DNA from 2 places in the Shewanella sp. ECSMB14101 genome. Region 2 is predicted to be linked to the other one. Evidence: riboswitches for the same ligand, from Rfam matches in the RefSeq annotation. Region 2 holds a riboswitch; the other holds the start of a gene.
The links. Region 2 has a riboswitch for lysine ahead of lysC (lysine-sensitive aspartokinase 3). Riboswitches for the same ligand answer to the same signal wherever they lie in the genome.

Region 1: another riboswitch for lysine. It lies ahead of NY07_RS01750 (Na+/H+ antiporter NhaC family protein); the one in region 2 lies ahead of lysC (lysine-sensitive aspartokinase 3).

The regions. Positions count from the first base shown of each region.
Region 1 covers NZ_JSFF01000001.1:392,547-401,852, reverse strand. Annotated here, with positions in the region: gene NY07_RS01760 (multiheme c-type cytochrome) at 1-360, shown strand, start outside; gene NY07_RS01755 (M3 family metallopeptidase) at 545-2,689, shown strand; gene NY07_RS01750 (Na+/H+ antiporter NhaC family protein) at 2,808-4,373, opposite strand; lysine riboswitch at 4,452-4,668, opposite strand; gene NY07_RS01745 (electron transfer flavoprotein subunit alpha/FixB family protein) at 4,817-5,740, opposite strand; gene NY07_RS01740 (electron transfer flavoprotein subunit beta/FixA family protein) at 5,741-6,490, opposite strand; gene NY07_RS01735 (H-NS histone family protein) at 6,807-7,199, shown strand; gene NY07_RS01730 (amidohydrolase family protein) at 7,419-9,306, shown strand, end outside.
Region 2 covers NZ_JSFF01000002.1:127,453-136,758, reverse strand. Annotated here, with positions in the region: gene NY07_RS03010 (S8 family serine peptidase) at 1-3,342, shown strand, start outside; gene NY07_RS03005 (succinylglutamate desuccinylase/aspartoacylase family protein) at 3,431-4,537, opposite strand; gene lysC (lysine-sensitive aspartokinase 3) at 4,540-5,892, opposite strand; lysine riboswitch at 6,022-6,198, opposite strand; gene NY07_RS02995 (DUF3293 domain-containing protein) at 6,303-6,734, opposite strand; gene arcA (two-component system response regulator ArcA) at 7,311-8,030, shown strand; gene NY07_RS02985 (sigma 54-interacting transcriptional regulator) at 8,249-9,306, opposite strand, start outside.

The sequences.
Region 1 (9,306 bases), on a different contig from region 2:
AAGAGCTTGGATGAAGACGGTAAGGAAGTGTCTAACTCTGCAAGCGTGATCGCACCGCAAACAGGCTGTGTGGCTTGTCATGACAGCGGTGTGGTTGATCTGAATGCTGTACCAAATCAGTTCATCAAGGCACGTGCCTATGGCGTAAATGACAAGATGGCCAGCCCAATCACGGCCAACTGTTACGCTTGCCATAACGATGAAAGCGCGCTGAACCATATGATGCAAAACGGCGGTACTACTACTGAAGATGTACCGGCTACCGAGTGGTACAAGCTCAGCACCACAGAGTCATGTGCGACTTGTCACGCCGAAGGTAGTAGCTTTGGTATCGAAAAGTACCATAACTTTACCCGCTAATATTTATGGTAATAGCTAGGTAATGACTTAGTATCCCGAGTAACACCCAAAGGAGCCCTTCGCCAGGCTCCTTTTTTATTGTCTTACCTCTCATTTTCAGCCTGAGTTAATTTACAATGGCTACATTAAAGCCAAACTCTCTCCACATAAAAATAACAAGCGCAATCTAAGGAAGTTCAAATAGATGAAACTCAATCTTATCGCATTTGCCGTTGCCGGCGCCTTATCGACCACCCTTTTACTTAGTGGTTGCCAATCCACTCAGACACAAGATGCCCAAGCAGCAGCCGTAATGGCAGAAAACCCACTCTTGGTGGCCAGCACGCTACAGTATCAGGCACCCAACTTTAGCCAGATCAAGGATGAACATTTCCAAAGCGCGCTAGAGCAAGGCATCAAAGAGCACTACCAACAGGTTCTCGCGATCGCCAATAACCAGGATGATCCGACGTTTGCTAACACCATAGTGGCAATGGAAACCAGCGGCGAGTTACTCACTCGCGCCTCTCAGGTGTTCTACAACCTAACGAGTTCTAACAGCAACCCAGCCCTGCGCAAGATCCAAGGCGAAATGGCGCCAAAAATGGCGGCCCACTCTGACAACATCCACCTCAATGGCAAGCTGTTCTCTCGTATCGACAGTCTATACCAGCAGAGGGACAGCCTGGGACTGACTAACGAAGAGGTTCGTCTCATCGAGGTCTACCACCAGCGTTTCGTCATGGCTGGCGCCAAGCTGACCGAAGATCAAAAAGCACAGATCCGCGTATTAAACGAAGAGCAATCTAAACTCACCAACGAGTTTAGCCAGCGCCTATTGAGACTCACCAAAGAGATCGCCGTTGTAGTCGACAATGTCGATGAGCTAAAAGGATTGTCAGACAGTGATATTCGCGCCGCCAAGGCCGATGCCAAGGCTGCAGGCCATGAAGGCAAGTACCTGCTCAACATCACCAACACCACACGCCAGCCTGTGCTGGCCAAACTGGAAAATCGCGAACTGCGTCAAAAGGTATGGCAAGCTTCTGCCACCCGTGGCATGAGTGGTGAAAACGAAACGGCTTCATTGGTTTCTCGTCTGGCACAGCTGCGCGCAGAACGAGCTAAGCTACTGGGCTACGACAGCTGGGCCGACTACCGCCTAACGCCGCAGATGGCAAAGACGCCAGAAGCCGTTTATCAGATGTTTGGTTCTATGGTGCCAGCGGTTGTGGCTAACACCCAAAAAGAAGCCGACGATATTCAGGCGATGATCAACAAAACCGGCGGTGACTTCACCCTAGCGCCATGGGACTGGGCTTTTTATGCCGAGAAAGTGCGTAAAGAGAAGTTCGACCTAGACGCCGCCGCCATCAAGCCTTACTTCGAATTTGAGCGCGTACTTAAAGATGGCGTCTTCTTTACCCTAGAGCGTCTTTATGGCGTCACGCTTAAGCCACGTCCAGATCTGCCTGTCTACCATGAAGATGTGAAGGCCTACGAGATGTTTGACGCCGACGGCAGCTCGATGGCGATCTTCTACGCCGACTACTTTGCCCGTGAAGGCAAGCGCGGCGGGGCCTGGATGAGCTCTTTCGTCACTCAATCTAAACTGCTGAACCAAAAGCCAGTGGTCGTCAACGTGATGAACATCAAGAAGGCCCCTGAGGGTGAGCCCACCTTCGTCAGCTACGATGAAGTCACCACCATGTTCCATGAGATGGGTCACGGTACCCATGGCATGTTCTCTAAGGTGACCTACCCTAGCCTGGCAGGTACCGCTGTATCTCGTGACTTTGTTGAGTTCCCGTCGACCTTCGAAGAGGACTGGGCTGCGCACCCTGAAGTACTGGCTAACTATGCTAAGCATTATCAAACCGGTGAAGTGATCCCTGAAGCACTGCTGCAGAAGCTGCTCAAATCACGTAGCTTCAACCAGGGCTTCGATACCTTGGAATATATGGCCGCGGCGCTGGTTGACCTTGAGTGGCACTCACTGAGCGCCGATACACAGCTACAGGATGTGGCTGAGTTCGAAGCTAAGGCGCTGGAAAAGCACGGCATCAATATCGCAGCCGTACCACCACGCTATAAGTCGACCTACTTTGCCCACGCCTTCCCAGGCGGCTATTCGGCCAGTTACTACGCTTATATGTGGAGTGAGATCCTGGCGGCAGACGCCTTTGCCTATGTGCAAACACAGGGTGGTCTAAACCGCGAGATCGGTATGAAGTATCGCAAGACAATACGTGAAGTGGGTAACAGCGTCCCGCCGATGGAAGCCTACAAGGCCTTCCGCGGTCAGGAGCCAACCACTGATGCCTTGCTTAAACGCCGTGGTCTGAACTAAGAACTCCCCCTTAAACTAGGGAACGCCCATAAAAAATGCCGCTCAATGAGCGGCATTTTTATCTCTCAGGTTTTAATCAATGCGAGTGCTTACAGTGCTTACGTCTGCTCAAGCTTACTTAAACCGGGCGATTAGCCTTGTGACGCAGCACCAATATGCTCACCACAAATAACGCGCTACAGGCCGCTAGTCCGGCGCCTACAGATTCGGTAAAGCCCAACACCGTATAACCCACCAAACTGATCCCCGCCACAATAAGCGCATAAGGCAGCTGAGTCAGCACATGGTCGATATGGTGACAGTTCGCCCCGGTAGAAGACAAAATGGTGGTATCAGAGATAGGCGAGCAGTGATCGCCAAACACGGCGCCAGCCAGCACTGAGGCAAGCATAGGCAACATCATGTTGCTGTGGGTGCCCATGGCCATATCGGCAGCAATAGGCAGCATGATACCAAAGGTGCCCCAGCTGGTACCGGTAGAGAAAGCGGTTAATCCAGCCAGTACAAACAACACGGCAGGTAGCAAGGCAAAAGGAATGTTCCCCGATGCCAGACTGGCCATATATTTACCCGTCTCCATTTGGCCTATCACGCCGGCAATGGTCCAGGCAAACAGTAGAATATAAATGGCAGGCAGCATAGAGCGCGCGCCGGCAATAATGCCTTTCAGAATAAGAGATTTCTCAAGACCTTGACTGATCACTAGCATTAAGGTGGCCACCAAACCTATCACGGCACCAAAGAAGAGTGATGACGCCACATCTGTCTTCTCGAAGGCACCAATTACGCTAAAGGGCAGGCTCTCTGCCGCTAAGGCATCGGCGCCGCTGCTGATCATGAAGTAGATGGTGGCAAATACCAGTACCGTAATAGGTAAAAATAAGCCTAAGATCTTGCCCGAATCAGCCTCAGGCAGGTCGCTGTTAGCCCCAGGAGGTAAACCCTTAGACTCATCATACAGATTGCCTTTTTGGGCGTTCAGTTCATGCTGGCGCATCGGGCCCACATCCAGCCCCATAAAGGCAACACATAGGAGTAACAGCAGCGCGAAGATGGCGTAGAAGTTCATTGGTATCATCTGCACAAACACACTCAGATGACCGCTGTCGGTAAAACCATGGGCAGTTAAGATGCCGCCGATCAGCGCAATAATATAAGCGCCCCAGCTCGACACTGGCGAAATCACGCAGATAGGCGCGGCGGTCGAATCCAGCAGGTAAGCCAGCTTACTGCGAGAGATATAATATCTGTCGGTGAGTGGACGGGCGACACTACCAACCACCAGGCTGTTGAAATAGTCATCGATAAACACCACGCAACCCAGGAACATGGTCAGTAGCTTGGCATCACGCTTGTTGCGAATATGCTGGCGCGCCCAATCGGCAAAGGCCTTTGCCGCCCCGCTCACAGTGATCAGCGCGGTGATCATCCCGAGGAGAATCAAAAAGCCAAGCAGGTAGACGTTCCAGTTATTCAGGGCACCATCATCCCACACCAGGCCCACCACCTGTTGGCCCAGATACTGACCCATATCCAGCAGCGAAAAATCGGCAATTAAGAGTGCCCCCAAGAGGATCCCTAAGCCTAAGGACAGCAATACACGGCGAGTGAAGATCGCCAGCAGAATCGCTACCAAGGGTGGCAGCAAAGAAAGTGCCGAATCGGCATAACTCAAAGTTGTCATTGTTAAATATTGTCTTCGTTAAAATACGAATGGAGGGCAACTGAACTGGTGGGATATAGCAATAGATATTACACCTGTCCTATCAGTAGCGCTCCATAGTGATACCCATTATCGGTATAATTTCCTCTTATCAGTCCGGATAAGAAGCACTATGGCAGTGCTGCCTCTATTCGATGACAGCCCCAGCGGCGAGCCTTGATCAACTCCACCACTTCGGCACCAAATCCTTTCATATTCGCTTAACGGCATCACCCTAACGAATACTACTGATATTTAATGCACCTCTACGTCTCAGGACGCCTGCCAATGTCACTATCGGCAAACGTGAGGCACATAAAAACACAAGCGGCTTTAAGGATGCTACCTCAAAGCCGCTCCACGTGATCTATATCACACTAAACTTTAGATGAACACCAAGGTATTCACCATGCATTTACATTTTATTAAATAAGTTCGAGTAGCTTAGGCACGGCCTCGAACAGATCCGCTTCCAGACCATAGTCGGCTACCTGGAAGATAGGCGCTTCAGGATCTTTGTTAATCGCCACGATCACCTTAGAGTCTTTCATCCCCGCCAGGTGCTGGATGGCACCAGAAATACCTACGGCGATATAGAGATCTGGCGCGACAATCTTACCTGTCTGTCCCACCTGCAGATCGTTTGGCACATAACCGGCGTCCACTGCCGCGCGAGACGCGCCCAGTGCACCACCAAGCTTATCAGCCAACTGTTCCAAAATGGCAAAGTTCTCAGCACTGCCCATGGCGCGACCGCCAGAGACCACGACTGAAGCAGCGCCCAGATCGGGACGCTCAGACTCAGACAGAGTTTGCGATACAAACTCCACATCGCCACTGTATTCATGTTCCAGTGTCTGTACCGAGGCACTTCCCTCTTGAGCAACTGCATCGAAGGCACTGGCACGAACCGTCATCACCTTGATGGCATCTAGGCTCTGTACCGTTGCCATGGCGCTACCGGCATAGATAGGACGCACGAAGGTATCTTCGCTCACCACCTCGACCACTTCTGAGAGCTGGGCAACATCTAAGAGTGCGGCCACACGAGGCAACACATCTTTACCAATACTCGATGCCGCAGCCAGAATATGTTGATACTCGCTGGCCACAGAGACAATCAGCTGAGACAAGTTTTCGGCGATGGCATTGGCATAAACGGCACCATCGGCCACCAAGACCTGACGCACACCGCTAAGCTGCTTGGCGCTCTCGACAGCGGCGCCGCAGTTGTGACCCGCTACCATCACATCGACTTCACTACCGATAGCCTGGGCACAGGCCACGACTTTAGCCGTGTCGAGTTTTAGAGTCGCATTATCATGTTCTGCTATTACTAGAATCGCCATTTAGATCACCTTCGCTTCATTCTTTAGCTTGTCCACTAGCTCCTCGACAGAAGCCACCATAATACCGGCTTGACGCTCAGCAGGCGGTGTTACCTTGAGCACCTTCTGATGCTGCTTGAGGGTCACACCCAGGCTTTCAACCGTCACGGTATCGAGCGGCTTACGTTTCGCCTTCATGATGTTAGGTAATTTGGCATAGCGAGGTTCGTTCAGACGCAGGTCAGTAGTAACTACCGCCGGCAGTGGCATCTTGAGCGTCTGCAGACCCCCATCAATTTCACGAGTCACGACCAAGTGTTCGCCCTCGACTTTCACCTCAGAGGCGAATGTAGCCTGTGGCAGACCTGCCAGTGCAGCCAGCATCTGACCCGTCTGGTTGTTGTCGCCATCGATTGACTGTTTGCCCAGCATGATCAGCTGAGCCTGCTCCTTGGCTTGAATTGCATTAAGTAATTTTGCAATAGACAGTGGCGCAAGCTCTTCGTCGGTTTCCACATGGATACCGCGGTCAGCCCCTAGTGCCATTGCCGTACGGAGTTGTTCCTGCGACGCCTTAGGCCCTATGGTTGCTACCACAATCTCGGTCGCAATACCTGCTTCTTTCAAACGTACCGCTTCTTCTACAGCAATCTCACAAAATGGGTTAATGGCCATCTTCAGATTTGCGGTATCGACATTTGTATTGTCAGCATTGACCCTGACCTTCACATTAGCATCGACGACGCGTTTAACTGGCACCAATACTTTCATAAGGCTTCCTTCTTACGTCTTTATTCTGGATAACAACAAATAGTGCATAGCAAAACTATCACAAACTGATGCCACTTTACGTGCTGTTGACGTTAACGTCAACAGGAAGTCGTCGACATCTTTGTCCTACATCAATAACCCCTTATCTTTACCTGAGTCGCTGCACCAAAATGGCTAATAAAGAGATATCTCGAAATGAAATTTACAATAAAGACTAAATATTCATTTAATTCGTTTGATAAAATCTTTTTTAGTTCCTATTATTAGCCCTGTAATCCTATTTACTATTTTATTTTTTAAGCAGGACATAATTAATATGAGCGAATTTCTAGATATATTGACGCACGGTCGTCGCTTTAAGGCTGCTGTTAAAGAATTGTCGGTAGAAGATTTAAAAGATGTAGCGACTAAGCTTGAAAAAATCATCACCGAGAAAGAGAAGCAAGCTGAAGAAGAAAGCGCGATGATGGCCGAGCGCAATGCAAAGATAGAAGAGATTCGCCAACAAATGGAAGCTGTTGGTTTATCAATTGACGATTTAGGTGCCGTAGCTGCTAAGCCTGCCCCTAAAAAACGTGCACCACGCCCACCTAAATATAAAATTGAAGTGGATGGCGAAACGATCACTTGGACGGGTCAAGGTCGCACACCAACCGTATTTAAAAATGAATTAGATAAAGGCCGTTCTTTGGAAGAGTTTCTTATCTAATGCATAATATCCCAGTCCATCTGGGAGACAGGTTTGAAAGCCAACCAGTAGGTTGGCTTTTTTATTAGCCATCATTTTTACTCATTTCACCTCTTACGCTCCCCCATAATCTCCGCCCCGAGATTGACATAAACCGATACAGTTACGCCCTTGGAAATTGTTCATAAAATAGGATAATCTTGAGCCACTTTTTGATCCCAGCCAACAATAATAAACCCTATGCAAATCTATTCTCTCTCTGTCAGTGCGAGCCTAGTCACCTGCTTGTTGGTGAGTCAGTCCGCAATAGCGAACGCTCAATTAACTGATAACACGCCAAAATTAACGGCGCTGTCCCATGCAACTTTAATGATAGCGCCGGGTGAAACCAAGCAAGATGCCACCTTGTTAATAGAAGATAATAAAATTAAAGCCATTATCACCAATGACAAGATCCCGCAAGATGCCTTTGTCATCGATATGAGTGGCAAAATTATTTATCCCGGATTTATCGATCCCTATACCAATTACGGTATCGACTTTAAATATGAGCAGCAGAAGGTCGCTAGCCCGGTTTACGAAATTAAACGCATAGGTGGCAATGCCGAAAATGGTGCTGTTCACGCAGAAAAAGAATGGTTTAACTATATATACCCCGACCAAGAGACGGCCAAACAATGGATAAACAATGGTTTTACCAGCGTACAAACCGGCATGTTAGATGGGATATTCAGGGGCCGTTCGGCAACGGTTTCTTTAGCGCCGCTAAAAGCTAATGACATTATTTACCGAGCGAAATCCAGTCATCTGCTCGCCTTCGATAAAGGCAGTTCGATTCAAGATTATCCCAATTCATTAATGGGTAGCATCGCACTTATTCGACAAACCCTTGCCGATGCCAACTGGTATCGGGCCAATATCAACAAAGCTGACTCTGCCACACAAGAGAAGAATATAGAGTTTAATATTGCGCTAGAACACTTGGCTGATATAGACAAGAGCCTGACGATATTCGAAACCAAGAACTTAAATAATCAGCTTAGGGCGGCACACTTATTAAACGAATTTGAACTGTCGGCAAGCTTAGTCGGCAATGGCCGCGAATATGCGCGTATCGATGAGGTCAAGGCCACAGGCTATAGCATTATTGCACCGCTCAATTTTCCCGCGGCTCCCGATATTAAAGATGGCGATAAAGAAAGAGAGATAAGCCTGGCGCAGCTGCGTCACTGGGAGCGGGCGCCAAGCAATCCTCATGCGCTGGAAAGTGCCGGCATTCCCTTTGCCTTTACCCAGCATGGCATTAAAGCCGATGCCTTCTGGCCAAGGCTAAGACAGGCCGTGAAACAAGGACTAACCCATGACGCGGCACTGGCGGCGTTGACCACTGAGGCAGCCGAAATTGCAGGTATTTCGGCCTTTAGCGGCAAGCTAAAGCCCGGTTATATGGCCGATCTGGTGGTGACCGATGGCGATATCTTTACCCAGGGCAAGATAGTCAGCGTCTGGCTGCAAGGTAGCGAGACACAACAGATCCCCAGAGACAGACATTTGCTGGCGAAAGAATACCAGCTGACCTTAGGTGAACTCACTCTGGATTTGAGCCTAGAGGACGACGACAAGCTGAGCGGCATTCTGGCCAGTGGTGAGCAGGAGATCCCCCTGAGCGCACTCGACTATGCTAAAGCGCGGCTTACCTTTCACGCCGATCTCAGTGAGGCGGGTTATCCGGGCATCAGCCGCTTCACCCTGTGGTTCGACTCAGAGGGCATCCACGGCAGAATGATCGATAGCAGCAATCGTCAGCACCCAATCGCAGGTGTAGAGATTGCCGCCGAGCAGAGCTCAGCCTCAGACAAGGCAGCAACCTCAGATGAGAGCCCAGCCCAGCCTTTGGTTTCCAAGCTCACTAAGCCCAATGTCGCCTTTGGCATTAGCACACAGCCGACAGTTGAACGATTGCATATCAAAAACGCGACCCTGTGGACCTCAACAGAGCGCGGACAACTGGTAGGCTATGATCTGCTGATCCGCGATGGTCGCATCGAAAAGATAGGTCAATCACTCAGTACCCCTTCGGGTTACCAAACCTTGGACGCGACAGGTAAACACCTGACCGCCGGGATCA
Region 2 (9,306 bases):
TCTGCAGCAATGTGGGAAGCTGTTTCTGGTATGGAAAACGCGGGTAAAGACGTTCGCGTAGCGGTAATTGATACAGGTATTCGTCCAGAAAACCCAATGTTTGCAGGCGAAGGTTTCACAAAACCGGCTGAAGGAATGCCAGGCGATGACTACTGTTCAACAGTCGATGCAAGCTTCTGTAACGACAAGCTAATCGTTGCCCGTTGGTCACAACCTACTTTTGAAGTGTGTGCCGATGAACATATGAGCCCACTAGGTTACGGTGGCCACGGTTCTCACGTTGCCGGTACTTCTGTAGGTAATAAGGTCACTACAACCTATGAAGGTGTAGAAGTTGAGCTATCAGGTGTTGCACCTGCGGCCTACCTCATGGTCTACAAAGCTCTATTTACTAATTCAGAATGTGCTCGCGGTAGCGGCTCTAACATCATGCTGATGGAAGCGATGGAGCATGCCGTTAATGATGGCGCAGATGTTATCAACAATTCATGGGGTGGCGGCGCAGGTGGCGACCCAGCCAACAGCCCATATAAATCTATGTATGAAGCTGCTGAGGCTGCCGGGGTAGTTATAGTAACTTCAGCAGGTAACAGCGGTAATGGCCCACAAACTATCGGTTGTCCAGCCTGTATCGAATCAGGTATTACCGTTGCTAACACCACAACGGGTCGCTTCTTTGCTAACGCCCTAACCGTTGACGGTGAAGAGATTCTTGCACTGCAAGGTAACAATGGCCTGTTAGAAACAGATATCACAGCACCTATTATTGCTGCTGCTAATATCGATGCAGAAAACACCCTTGGCTGTACACCGTTTGCTGCCGACTCTTTCAAAGACGGTATCGCACTGATATCTCGCGGTTCATGTTCATTTGCAACCAAGGCTGAAAACGCTGAAGCTGCGGGTGCGAAAGCATTGGTCGTTTACAACAGCGTACCAGGTGCTCCAATCTCTATGTACATGCCAGACTCAACACTGCCTGCAGTAATGATCTCTAATGCAGACGGCGCAGCAATTCTTGAAGGTCTGGGCGATGACACAACAGGTACTATCGCAGCAGAAGTCACTCGTATCGTTAATAGCAAGTTTGCTGATCTTCTGAATGACTCAAGCTCTCGTGGCCCTAACGGTAACCAAAACATTCTGAAGCCAGATCTTGCAGCGCCAGGTACTTCTATCCTGTCTGCAACCTCTCCTGATCAAGACGGTACTGATTTTACCACTATGACAGGTACCAGTATGGCTAGCCCGCACGTTGCAGGTGCCGCAGCTTTGATGAGCCAGCTACACCCAGACTGGTCAGCCAACGACATCAAGACAGCGCTAACCTCTACTGCGCACATGGACGGTGTGCTTGATGATGATGCAGTAACACCAGCCGACCCATTTGCAATGGGTGCGGGTCGTATGGATTTGGATGCTGCGGCTAAAGCAGTACTGACTTTCGACAAGCCATCTATCGCTTCAGATTCTTGTGTTGGTCCATGTACTTTCACGCGTACTGTATACAACAAGAGTGACGAGAAGACCTCTTGGGAGCTTTCAGCTTCGTCTGATAGCGCAGGTATCAGCGTATCGCCTTCATCACTGGAGCTGGAAGCTGGCGAATCAGCAACCTTCACGGTAACCGTTGACTCAACTTACAGTGAATACGGTGCTTGGATCTTCGGTAACGTCATGATCAAGAGCGCATCTCACCAAGATGCTCACCTACCCGTTGCCATCCTGGCTAAAGAATCAAGTGATGCATCACTGATCTCTACCATGGCAACCAAGGCTGATCTGACTGCTGCGGAAGATATGCCAATCAAAGCCGTAGTGAACAACACTATCTTTGAAAATACCGTAACCGTTACTGCTATGGCTCCAGAGGGTACTAAACTTACCTCTGCCGACGATGTGACCGTGACGCTAAATGGCGCATCACAAAATGGTTTCGAAGTCGATGAAGCTCTTGGCCGCATCACTTGGGTAGGTCAACTTGAACTACCCGAAATGCAGACTGGTAAAGGAACCGGCGCAAGCCCAAGTATCTTCGATTTAGACCTCGCCTATGTACCTGCCTGTGCCGACGGATGTGATGAGAAATCATTCACCTTCAACCTACCGGCATTTAAGTACAACGGTGCGACTTACACTCAGCTAACTATCTCTGACAACGGTCTTGCGGTTGTTGGTGGCGGTTCAACGTCTGGAACTTGGAACAACAAGGCGCTACCAGATAGCGCTAATCCAAACAACATTCTGGCACCATTCTGGAGTGACTACGACCTAAGCGACGGCACTGCCGACGACACTGGTGGTGGACAGCTAGGCATTCAGGTTGTTGCCGCAGGCGAGAGTCAGTGGATTGTTGTCGAATGGAAAGATGCTCAGCTATATGCTGATGCCTCTGGCAACAAGTACAGCTTCAGCCTATGGATCCAAACTGGTGACGTAGAAGATATTTGGTTCAACTACCTAGATATCCCTAACATGCCAAGCAATGTCACTATCGGTGCGGAAAACATCAGCGGTAGCGTAGGTACAACCTTCCACTACAACGGACAAGGTGGCACTGTTACTACTGACGATTATGTTGCACTGCAAGCGACCTCTTCAGGCAGCGTAGAAATCGACTACCTTGCGACACCAACTAGCTTTAACCCAGGTCAAACAGACAACTTCTCTGTTGACGAAGAAGCGACCTTGGAAGCAAACGTGTTAGATAATGACACTGTGACTAAGAAAGTAGCTCGCGTCTCTGTAACTGGTGACGGCATGACAGCTAATGCACAACGCATCATAGATGTTGCACCTGCGGGTGCCCTAGGTGAAGCGACAATCGTCGATGAGCCTGCACACGGTGAAGTGACTCTTGAAAAAGATGGTACCGTTACCTACACACCTGAAGATGATTTCTTCGGTAAAGACTCATTCACTTACACTTCTACGGATGCTGAAGGCAACCTTAACGAAGTAACGACTGTGAATGTGATGGTAAACAACGTTAACGATGCGCCAACTGTTGCACCTACAGGTATGACAAGTACCGAAGGCTTCGTGGTTACCGCTAAGGCTAACGGCAAAGACGTTGATGGTGACAGCCTCACTTACACTTGGACACAAACATCGGGTACACCTGTTACCTTTAACAATGGTGGTGCGGAAATTAAGTTTACCGCTCCAATGGGTGACCACACGCTGACCTTCTCTGTTGTGGCTAGCGATGGTGAACTTGAAAGTGAAGCGGGTACTGCAACCATTACTGTTAACGCCAAAGAAGAGAGATCTTCTGGTGGTTCACTGGGTTGGTTTGCACTGCTAATGCTACCATTTGCTGCGCTACGTCGTCGTAAATAAGTAGATAGCTTAAACAGAAAAAGGGAGCCGCTTGGCTCCCTTTTTTATTTTTTGCATATCGACATACTAATCAGGTCTAGCAATAAAACTAAAGCGCAAACACTTTAGTCATCACCTTATAAAGCTCTGTGCCTTGGTACACTGAAGCCGACGCAAAGTGCAGCACAGGCACGCAATCTACCGGCAACCTTAAAGGCACTATGGCCTCTTTTTCTCCATACCTGTCGACACGTAAAATGTTAGCGAGTGGCTCGCCGGCATTAAGCGGTTGCCCCACCTTGGCCTTATACTCCACCAAACCCCCCAGTGGCGCATGGTACTTCTTGTAATCTTTCAAGTAACAGGCATACCTAGGCATATCCGCAGGCACAATACGCTCACCAATCACGCCTCGTTGACTGAGGTAGGCCAAGATCCCTTCGACATCAACCAAGGCGTCGGCCAGATCGATATTTTCCTGACTCCCAAGCTCTAAGGTAAAGGCCGATACAGGCACCTCAAGCTCACGCCCCTGACTGGATAAATACTCGCTCAGTTGCCACCAGGGGCAGAAGATAGACTCATCCATCGCCCCGCCAAACTCATTGGGGATCAGCAAGGTATAGGGAATAGAGAAAACCTTGGCAGCATCTTTGTCATACTCAGGGCAATAGAGGTGCTTGCAAGACTTAGGACCAGTATGCAGATCCAGCACTATATCCGCTTCATGCCCCATCTGCTGCAAACTCACCGCCAGCCTATGGCCAGTAGTGATCCCCCAAGGCTCATGTAATCGAGTGTGGCATCGTTCTACCAGCAGGACCCTATAGTGGGCAATAAGCTCTACGTCCCCAAGATGACTATGCTCCTGATACCAGCTGGCAATATCCAGCTTATGATCGAGATACTCTCGGTTCCAGTTAACCCCGGTAATGGGATCGAACCTGCCCAGTGTAAACTCGCCACTCTTTTGATTGATCCCTAATGGGTTCGCCAGAGGGACTAGGGTCACCTTGCCCCTCAGCTCAACCTGCTCAAGCGCCTGCATCAACTGATAAATGACGGCATTGCCCTGCACCTCTGCGCCATGAACATTGGCCTGAATATAGACGCTAGGCCCGCTGACCTTCTCGGGGGAAAACTCAAACAGAGTAAGCTCAAGATCTTGACCAGTGGCTAGCTCGCCAATCTTAAGCATGGAACGGCTCGGTTTCATCTTTATCCTTCGAATAGATTCTTATGTAAGGCGCTCACTACCTGAGCCGCCTCTGACTCGGCCACCAACACACACAGGTTATGCGGGCTGGCTCCCTGACAGATCATCCGCACGTTATGAGGCTCTAACACCTCAAACACACGGCGGCACACGCCGGAGGTGGTCGCAATCTTATTGCCGACAATCGCGACTAAGGCTAAGCCCTCTTCCACGCGTACACGGCAGTGTTGCGACAGCTCCTGTAACAAAGCCTCGTTCAGCAAACTATTACCCGCCGAATCTGAGCCTGTCTTATCTAAGGTCAGCGATACGTTCACCTCTGAAGTGGTGATCAAATCAACACTGATCTTATGTCTTGCCAGAGTGGCAAAGGTTTCAGCCAGGAAACCTTGAGCATGGAGCATCTGCAGGCTGTGCAGATTAAGCAAAGTCTGATCGCGGCGCACCGCTACCGCACGGTAGATGGGCTCTTCACTAACTTGATGGCGAATCCAGGTGCCACCCAGCTCAGGCGCCTTACTGGAACCCACAAATACCTGAATCTTATGTCTGACGGCCGGTAATATGGTTGCTGGGTGCAACACCTTGGCGCCAAAGGTCGCCATCTCAGCCGCTTCATTAAAACTGATCTCAGGAATAGGACGCGCATTTGGCGCCAGACGAGGATCGGTAGTAAAGATACCTGGCACATCTGTCCAGATCTCCACCGCCGAGGCATCCAGTGCCTCAGCCAGTAATGCGGCAGAATAGTCACTACCGCCGCGGCCTAGCGTTGTTGTCGCGCCATGCTCATCGGCGCCAATAAAGCCTTGAGTCACGATACGCTGCTCAGCGAGCAGGGGGAGTAGATGTTGGCTACAGAGGCTTTGCAACACCTCGATTTGAGGCTCGGCGCGGCCAAAGTGGCTATCGGTGCGCATTACCTGACGCACATCAAAGGCACTGGCTCGCTCACCTTTCTCTCTTAGCACAGCAGCAAACAGTACAGATGAACATTGCTCGCCCTGAGCTAGCAATTCATCTATGACTGCCTTATCACGGCTTTGCGCAAGCGTCTCACTTAAGGTCGCAATTCTGCTAAGGATAGCGTCTAGGCGGGCAGCCACTTCATGGGGCTGGCCTAGTTCATCTAGGATCTTATATTGAATCGAGGCAATCGACTTTAGCAGTTGCTGGCGACGTTCATCGTCGAGGCGCTCCTGCGTCAACTCCACCAAAAGATTGGTTACGCCGCTCGAGGCGCTGACCACCACCACACGGGTTTCAGGATTGGCCAATACAATATCGGCACAGCGGTTCATCGCCTCATAATCGGCAACGGAAGTTCCACCAAATTTTGCAACAACAATAGACATTAGCGCACCTCAACCCAAGTAGCTGATAGTGACAGAAAAGAGATAAATAACATTGAATACGCTCCGAACTTACTTCGTTCGAAGAGCCTGGTGCAAAGATGACGCACCCCAAGACGGGAAACAGCGATTGCCACCAGAAGCTCTCCACCAATTAACAGGTGACAATCGATGGGATTCAGCCCAGTCGACCGATAAACAGATGAAACCAAACATCTCTCTATCTCGGCGCTAATCTCCCTCATAAACCATCATCGGAGTTTGGACTCCTCAAGCTTACTACCTAGTTAACGCTCCTCTTCTGTATCGCTAACCTTAAGGTTAGGATGCTTGAAAACTATCAAATAACGGAATAAAAAGTCAACGTTATTTTCTCACGCCACAATGAAAGCTATTCATAATAGCTGCAGGTGCTAATTGCTGATTTCAGGCAGTTCGTTGACTAAGCAGACCCGAGAGGAAAACTTGCCTAAACCCAACTCCTCATAATCCACCAGACAAGGCACTAAATACAGCTCATCATTATCGACAAAGTAGATGGCATTTTGGTTAAACACCTTACCTAGCTCCACCGCATCGGCCTTATCTAATGACACCGCCCAACTCTTCTCCATATGGCCTCTGTCGGTCGATGCACCGATCAAAGCACGATATGGATATTGCAGACGTAAAATGTGGCGTTGTAACTGTTTATCTAGAAGACGATTTTGCGAGGGGGAGAGGTTTTTGCCTTTGGGGTTATAAGCGGTGATGATTGCAAAAGATAATGAAGAAGAGAAAGGTTGAGTAAGTAGGAATTGCGTTTGCTGATAACATTGCCAAAAGTGTTCGTTGCCTGTGCTCATCACTAAAATATTCCTAAATTAGATTCAGTCGATTATAGCAAAATTCACCCAGCTTCCTAGTAGCGTGATGTAGGTCACTTTATTAAATTTTATTAATAACTTTAAAATCAAAGAGTTAAAAAAATAGATGTGACTTACATCATATCTCCAGGTAATTTTGTTAACATTTCATTTGTTAACAAATGACTAAAACGAGTACAATAAGTTCGTTGATTCACTTCCACTCATCTCACGATGAAATACTTTTTGTTACATCTTGTCGACGACAAGGTCATCAAAAGTTAGTCGATTTCCTGTATAAAATGTGAGCTTAGGCTGATTTAGCATTTAAACTTGAAAATATTAAATAGTTAGCGGAACTAATGCCGACTACTATTAATCGAAGTGAATACAGTTCGCGTTTCTTTTGAAAGAGATACGTTGCTTTACTAATCATGAAGTGTGTTGCTGTTTCAATATAGTTAGATGAAAGCACCTACGTGAGTTCAGTAATTGTCGCGAAGACAGACAGGGCGCAGCAACACCAACTAGCGCTCATGGTTAGAACAGTTTTAAACAAAAATTAGGTAAATAAATATGCAAAACCCGCACATTCTGATCGTTGAAGATGAAGCCGTTACCCGGAACACGCTAAGAAGTATTTTCGAGGCTGAAGGATATGTGGTAACTGAAGCCAATGATGGCGCAGAGATGCATAAAGCCATGCAGGAAAACAAGATCAACCTTGTCGTGATGGATATCAACCTTCCAGGTAAGAATGGTCTACTGCTTGCGCGTGAGCTTCGTGAAATCAATAACATCGGTCTAATCTTCCTGACCGGTCGTGACAACGAAGTTGATAAGATTTTGGGTCTGGAAATTGGTGCTGATGACTATATCACTAAGCCATTTAACCCACGCGAACTGACTATCCGTGCACGCAACCTGCTGACTCGCGTCAACAGCACTGGCGGCGAAGCCGAAGAGAAAAGTGCCGTAGAATTCTACCGTTTTAACGGTTGGAGCCTAGAGATCAACAGCCGTTCACTGGTAAGCCCACAGGGTGAGTCATACAAGCTGCCGCGTAGTGAATTCCGCGCCATGCTGCACTTCGTTGAGAACCCAGGTAAGATCCTAACCCGTGCTGACCTGTTGATGAAGATGACTGGCCGTGAGCTTAAGCCACACGACCGTACTGTCGATGTAACTATCCGTCGTATCCGTAAGCACTTTGAAAGCTTGCCAGATACGCCAGAAATCATCGCCACCATCCACGGTGAAGGCTATCGTTTCTGCGGTAACTTAGAAGAAGCATAAATCACATCCAGCTAGCGCAAATGTGATTTAGTTTAAAAAGCCAGTCTTACGACTGGCTTTTTTGTGTCTGGAACACTTATGCCAAAACCCATGGATGGATAGCTTTGGTATTTGTATATGGATTTTCTGTTTATAGAGAGTTATCCCCGAAGCCCATGGATGGGCTAAGAGGGGGGTTGTGTCTGGAACACTTATGCCACTGCAGCTGTTAAAGACGCCTACATTGCACCATATTCTTTCAGCTTTCGATATAGCGTTGCCAGGCTCATCCCTAACTTCTCTGCGGCCTGAGTCTTATTGTTATCAAGTTTTTTTAACACCGCTAGAATATAGTCCTCTTCCACCTTATGTAACGCTCTAATGTCTTCCGATACTGAAGGCATGCACAGACCATCACGTATTTCATCCGGTAGATCTTCTGGCATAATCTGCGGCCCAGGACTCAGAACCACCGCCCGCTCGATAGTATTCACCAACTCTCGCACATTACCCGGCCAAGAGTAATTCAACAGTAAATCTGCTGTCTTATAATTAAATCCAGTATGCTCTCTTCCAAGCTCTTGATTAAACTTCGCCAAAAAGAAACGGCTCAAAGGTAAAATATCTTCTGAGCGTTCCCGCAGTGGTGGAACAACCAGCTCAATGACTTTCAAACGATAATAGAGATCTTGACGAAACTCTCCTTTGTCAACCGCGTCTTCAAGACAACAATTAGTCGCCGAGATTATGCGCACATCGACACTAATAGTCTCCGTATCACCGAGTTTTCGTATCTCTTTTTCCTGCAGGACTCTTAAGAGTTTCACCTGTAATGCAGGTGATAGCTCTGCCACTTCATCTAAAAATAAAGTGCCCCCATCAGATGCCTCAATCAAGCCTTTCTTGGTCGTTTCCGCCCCCGTAAAGGCACCGCGTACATGGCCGAATAATTCATTTTCTAGCAAGGTTTCATTCAGGGCTCCGCAGTTAATAGCGACCAATGGTTTATCTGCTCTCGGTGACTGACGATGAATAAATTGCACCAACTTTTCTTTACCAACACCACTCTCACCAGTAACAAGCACGGATGTCGGCACTTTCGCCACATTGGTTGCCAGCTCCAATAGTCTGCACATCTCATAGCTCTTGGACACAGGATAGCCATCGGCCATCGAGCGATACTGCATAGAGGAGTTAATTCGATCTTGCATGTTTTGCGGCAAAGCATCACCCCAACATTGCAAATTGCCAAGCTGCGCTGCGACACTCTCATTACAGATACCATCATATATAGGCA